Linked DNA regions of Oceanicoccus sp. KOV_DT_Chl. Each later gene encodes a partner of the first gene's protein in a complex. Links are inferred from orthologs where the notes say so. Each region holds a gene or a part of one and is shown in the gene's direction. Other genes may lie near its edges.

Evidence for each region.
Region 2: the proteins of UNITIG_RS15770 (region 1) and UNITIG_RS14000 are in contact, whole or in part, in a crystal structure (PDB 1JZD), measured with the Escherichia coli proteins. The link is inferred for Oceanicoccus sp. KOV_DT_Chl from one-to-one orthologs.

The regions. Positions count from the first base shown.
Region 1 is NZ_FQLF01000004.1:59,422-62,658, forward strand. What follows is about bases 107-3,012. They hold UNITIG_RS15770 (DsbC family protein), read left to right. Parts: upstream 107-1,091; coding sequence 1,092-1,934; downstream 1,935-3,012. Other genes in these bases: xerD (site-specific tyrosine recombinase XerD), read left to right, coding at 107-975; UNITIG_RS15775 (homoserine dehydrogenase), read left to right, coding at 2,104-3,012. In the rest of the region: more of xerD, read left to right, coding at 73-106; more of UNITIG_RS15775, read left to right, coding at 3,013-3,237. UniProt on the Escherichia coli protein: Acts as a disulfide isomerase, interacting with incorrectly folded proteins to correct non-native disulfide bonds.
Region 2 is NZ_FQLF01000002.1:2,167,292-2,170,473, reverse strand. The notes cover bases 34-2,884. They hold UNITIG_RS14000 (protein-disulfide reductase DsbD), read left to right. Parts: upstream 34-495; coding sequence 496-2,274; downstream 2,275-2,884. Other genes in these bases: aroQ (type II 3-dehydroquinate dehydratase), read left to right, coding at 2,700-2,884; UNITIG_RS14005 (hypothetical protein), read right to left, coding at 34-318. In the rest of the region: more of UNITIG_RS14005, read right to left, coding at 1-33; more of aroQ, read left to right, coding at 2,885-3,140. UniProt on the Escherichia coli protein: Required to facilitate the formation of correct disulfide bonds in some periplasmic proteins and for the assembly of the periplasmic c-type cytochromes.

The DNA.
Region 1 (3,237 bases):
TTGTAAATTGCTAGCCAAATTAGACACTCAGCACTTGTGGTTGTTTGCGAAGCGCGGCAAGCTAGTGCCACGATGACAATAACAACTGAAAACCCCATTATAGATCTTTTTCTCGACGCTTTATGGATGGAAAAAGGTTTAAGCCAAAACACGTTATCTTCCTATCGTAGGGATTTGAAACTGTTTGACCAATGGTTGCAGTGCACGGCCAGTCCCGGGCTGCTTCAAGTACAGCCTAGCGATATTCAAAGTTATCTTGCGGCACGTTTGCGCGACCAAAAATCCCCCCGATCGACCGCTCGATTGTTATCTTGCTTACGCGGATTTTATCAGTACCAGTTGCGTGAATCTAAAATAGCACTGGATCCAACACTGGATATAGATAGCCCTAAACTACCGATGCCGCTTCCCAAGTCACTTAGTGAGACCGAGGTTGAGGAGTTATTAAGTGCCCCGGATGTAGAGGTACCATTGGAACTGCGTGACCGGGCGATGCTGGAACTGTTATATGCCTCGGGTTTGCGAGTGACGGAGTTAGTCTCTTTACGTATGGGGCAGCTTAGTTTGACGCAAGGTGTAGTTAAAGTGATGGGCAAAGGTAGTAAAGAACGCTTGGTGCCGACTGGTGAGGAGGCTTTATATTGGATGCAGCGGTATATGCAGCATGGGCGGCCCCTATTATTGGGGACTCACATGAGCGATGTTATTTTCCCGTCAAGACGTGGCACTATGATGACCCGACAAACCTTTTGGCACCGGATAAAGTTATATGCGCAGCGAGCGGGAATCAAAAAAACATTGTCTCCCCATACCCTGAGGCATGCTTTTGCCACACATTTGATTAATCATGGGGCAGATTTGCGGGTGGTACAATTACTGTTAGGACACAGTGACCTGAGCACCACACAAATATATACTCATGTTGCTCGTGAACGTATGAAAGAATTACATACCCAGCATCATCCGCGCGGTTAGTTATAGGGTTGAGCGTATAATGGGATAAGCAATCAAGGAACCAAGTGAGTGTGCCGAAGACTAATGTCAGTATGTGGGTCCTGGTGCGTAAACAATAACAATTGAGAGAGTATTTAATGAATTATTTAGGTCGAAAGTTTCACTCTGCAAGCAACTATTTGCTGGGGTGCTTTATCTGTTTGATGAGTAGTGTGGTTGTCGCTCAAGCAGCGCCCGCTGCAATCGAAGGCGAAACCGCTATCGCGGAAACTATCAAAACAAGCTTGCTAGCTAGCCGTCCGGGTTTAAGTGTCGAGAGTATTAAAGCTAGCCCAATCGCAGGTTTGTATGCCGTCCAAATTGCTAACGGTCCGGTGCTGTATTCGACGGCTGATGGCAAGTATTTCGTGCTAGGTGATTTGTACCAGGTGGCTGTAGGTGGCTTTGTGAATTTGGCCGAACAGGAGCGTGAATCCGGTCGTGCCGAGTTGATGGCCGGAGTCAATATGGCAGATATGATTGTGTTTTCACCAAAGCAGCAGCCGGCCAAGGCGTCTATCATGGTCTTTACCGATGTCGATTGCTTCTATTGTCAGAAACTGCACCAGGAAGTACCGGATCTGAATCGCTTGGGTATTGAGGTACGTTATTTGGCTTATCCTCGTGCCGGTATTGGGTCTGACTCATATAAGAAAATTGCCAGTGCCTGGTGTGCAAAAGATAAGCAAGAGGCACTGACTAAATTAAAAAATCGTCAGCCGATTACTACCAATGTTTGTGCGACCAATCCAGTCGCTGCACAGTTTAGTTTAGGTCAACAAGTGGGTGTGACAGGAACGCCTGCACTTATTACCGAGCAGGGTCGTTTAATGCCTGGGTATATGCCTGCTTTGCAATTGGCGAGTGCGTTGGGAGTGCCGGTTGATCCTGAAATCGCTGCTGAACTTCAAGCAAAGCAAGCCGCACAAAAGCAGCGCTAAAAGTTCTATACGTATAATGTTAAACGGCACCTTCGGGTGCCGTTTGTATTTGCGAGTCGGTAGCTGCATTGGGTGTTTCTGGATGGCATTGAGCGCCAAGCTGAAATACAATGCGCGCTCGGAAAATAAACCAATATTTAAATAATCAATTTAGGTGGGAGTGGGCAGTTTGAACCCGGTCAATGTAGGTATTTGTGGTCTAGGAACAGTAGGTAAAGGCACGCTGGATGTCTTAACGCGCAATAATGCAGAAATATCAGCGCGTTCAGGGTGTGACATTGTTATCACCCATATCGGTGCTCGTGGTGGTGCAGACGTAGCTGGAATTAAAGTCAGTACTGATATTTTCGCGGTAGCCGAAGATCCAGATGTTCATGTATTGGTCGAGTTAATTGGCGGCACGACCGTGGCCAAAGAGCTGGTTATGAAAGCCATTGAAAATGGTAAGCATGTGATCACTGCAAATAAGGCTTTAATCGCTGAATTTGGCAATGAAATTTTTGCTGCAGCAGCTGTAAAGGGTGTCAGTGTTTCTTTTGAAGCCGCGGTTGCGGGCGGTATCCCTATTATCAAAGCTATTCGAGAAGGTCTGGCGGCCAATAAAATTGAGTGGTTGGCCGGAATTATTAATGGCACAGGTAATTTTATTCTCACTGAGATGCGGGAAAAAGGTCGCGACTTTGGTGATGTGTTAACCGAAGCGCAGCAGTTAGGCTATGCCGAAGCTGATCCAACCTTTGATGTGGAAGGTATTGATGCTGCGCATAAATTAGTGATTTTAGCTTCGTTGTCTTTTGGAATCCCACTGCAATTTGATAAGGTTTTTACCGAAGGTATTACTAGAATATCTACTGAAGATGTCAACTATGCTGAGGAGCTTGGTTACCGCATTAAACATTTAGGTGTCGCACGCAAGACCGAGAAAGGTGTTGAGTTACGGGTGCACCCAACACTGATTCCTGAAAAACGTTTAATTGCCAATGTGAACGGGGTGATGAATGCGATTCTAGTGAAAGGTGATGCGGTTGGCCCCACCTTGTTTTATGGCGCGGGCGCAGGCGCAGAGCCGACTGCATCAGCTGTAGTGGCTGATGTTATTGATGTGGCGCGAACGCTGAGTGCCGAACCAAAACACCGTGTTCCTCATTTGGCATTTCAGCCCAATCAGTTAAGTGATACGCCAATTTTAAGTATGGATGACGTTGAGACCGCCTACTATTTGCGCATCTCAGCGTTGGATCGCCCCGGGGTTTTATCTAAAGTTGCACAAATTCTTTCTGAGGCCGCAATCAGTATTGAAGCT
Region 2 (3,182 bases), on another replicon or contig:
ACGGGTAATTTCATGCATACCCCAATGCGCCTCGGCATTCTCCTGATCGACAGCCAGCACCTGCCGATACCAATCATAGGCACTGTCAAACTCAGGCACCATCAACCGATCATCAGCCAGCGCTTGCTGTGCATTGGCCAGCATCACCCTAAGCTGCTGACGCTGCCCGGCAGCTGATAGCTGCCGGGCTGGCTCTGGCTGAACCAGCGCCTCCACCACCGGTGCAGGCATCGGCTTTGCCACAAAACCATTACAGGCCACTAACGAAAATCCAAGCAGGCTATAAACCAGGCCACGCTGCATTATCCACATCAACATTTAAACCTCATTGAGACACTCGCATAAAATAAGATAATGGGTATGGTGCCACAGTTATTAAACAATATTGCGCTACAATAACCGACACTAACAGTCAGGGAACTAAGCAAGGGTTTACCAGCCCAAGGCATAACGCTAGCTGCCGTCACTATACTTTCAAACACCCTCAGGAATTTTATGTACTTTCGACTTATTATTCTCGCTTTCAGCCTGATACTCCACAGCAGCTACAGCCAGGCCCAGAACGACTTCGATAACAATGCCTCCAGCAGCTTTAGCACTAATAACTTCGGTGATGACCCGGAATTTTTACCGGTAGAACAAGCCTATCAGCTTAACGCAGAATTTGAAGCTGACGGCCAATTACGACTGAACTGGCAAATTGCCGATGACTACTATCTATATCGCCATGGCTTTCGTTTCCAGCTCTCCGCCAACGGTCAGGTGCTGACCAGCGATGCCATCATCCCCAGCGGACTGGAAAAAGAAGATGAATACTTTGGTCGCGTGGAAGTCTACTACCAACAAGCGGATATTTTTCTACCCAAACTACCCGCACTTACCAATATTCAATTAACCGTTACCAGCCAGGGCTGCGCTGACGCTGGCTTATGCTACCCCCCTTACTCACAATATTTTAAAATCAACGGCCAGCAGCTTAGCATTCAGGAAACAACCAAACCCGCGGCCATCGATGCAGGAAACAGCCAAACCACCACAGTTCAGCCCGAGACTAAAACAACCAACTGGAACCAGCTCCCGTATATGCTGTTACTAGCCATACTCGGCGGTTCCATTTTGAATTTAATGCCCTGTGTGTTTCCAGTACTTAGCCTAAAAGTATTGGCCTTCGCTAACGACAAACAACACTCGCCAACCACCCATGGCTGGTCGTATAGCGCCGGGGTAATTGCCAGCTTTGTATTAGTGGCCTTCATTCTGGTGACACTTCAGGCAGCAGGCGAAGCAATTGGCTGGGGCTTTCATTTACAGTCACCATGGCTGGTAGCCGGCCTCGCTTATTTATTTTTTGTTATGGGCCTGAGCTTATCTGGTTTTGTCGACATCGGCGGCCAATGGATGAACGCTGGCAATGAGCTAGCCAGCAAGCAAGGCTATAGCGGCAGCTTTTTTAGTGGCGTTCTGGCGACAGTTGTCGCCAGCCCATGTACCGCCCCGTTTATGGGAACCGCGCTAGGCTTTGCTATCACCCAACCCAAATCAATTGCAGTACTGGTGTTTGCCGCCCTCGGCCTAGGCATGGCACTACCGGTATTACTGCTTAGCTATTCACCAAAACTGCTGGCCAAAATCCCTAAACCGGGCATCTGGATGGAGCATCTAAAGGAATTTCTCGCCTTCCCTCTCTACATCACTGCGATCTGGTTATGCTGGGTAGTGGGTAATCAGACAGGGGTCAATGGCATGGCGACACTGCTGTTGGGCTGCAGCATACTGGCGCTGGCAATATGGCTTTGGTCCGGAGGCGTTATTAAACGGACTTTAAGTGCTATCTGCCTGGCAACTGCCATCAGTTTATTGGTTAGCCCGATGTTGCGCACACAGGATAACAGCACTGCGAGCACTGCTGACCAAAGCTGGATTGCCTATCAACCCGAGACGCTGGCGCAACTAAGGCAACAAGGCAAACCCGTATTTATAAATATCACTGCCGACTGGTGTATTACTTGCCTGGCCAATGAGAAAGTCACACTGAGCACTCAAACCATACAACAGGCATTGCAAACCGCCGGGATCACCTACCTAAAAGGTGACTGGACTAACCACAATCCACTAATCACTGACTTGCTAAAGCAATATGGCCGCAATGGTATTCCCCTCTATATAATGTTTCCCGCTGGCAACGCCTCTCATGGCACGCTACTCCCGCAAATTCTGACCGTGGACATCGTACTGGATGCCATCGCCGCTGCCACACCAGCTGAAAATAGTTAAAACTCTTAGTTATAAGCCAATTTTTAATTAGAGTTGCTGCGATCGTCGTAGAAACGATTTTTTTATCAATTCCAGGCTTACAAACCGTCAAACTTTTACAAAACCGTCAATATATCAACTTTTAACAGACGATAGACGCATTATTTAAGAAAAAGTCGACATTTCCCCCAATCTCCCCAAATAGTGTGAAGAACATGTCGCCTATTGTCGCTAAAAGGTTAAAGACAAACACAAACTTGAGGCAATCTTGCATTCAATTGTCGCTATTTTGCTGCTATATGCATTGAAATAAACAAAAGTTGGACTAGGCTTATTTTTTAAGGCAGAATCGCGCCAACTAGCCATTACGAGTTAGCTTGATAGTCATTCGCGGCACTAGCCAGGATCAATCTAGATACAATAAAGGCGCAAATCAGGATCAAATCATGGCATCTTTTCTGGTACTCCACGGCCCCAATCTCAACCTGCTCGGTAGTCGTGAGCCTGAAGTATACGGTTCAGATACGCTGGATGACATCAACCGGGACTTAACCGACGCCGCTATCGCTGCTGGCCACCACTTGCTAACCATGCAAAGTAATGCGGAGTACGAACTTATTGAGCGCATCCACGCCGCCCGCAATGAAGGTATTAATTTCATTATCTTCAATCCCGGCGCATTCACTCACACCAGCATTGCGCTGCGCGATGCGTTATTAGGCGTCAACATACCCTTTATTGAAGTTCACATTTCCAACGTCTACAAACGTGAAGCATTTCGCCAGACCTCCTATCTCTCTGACATTGCCGTCGGTGTGATTAGCGGACTGGGCAGCCAGGGCTATTTATTAGCGCTACAGGCAGCGATTAGCAAAACCGACCCCTAACTCATTCATTCTAATTAAAGACACCACAGCAAGAGAACTGTC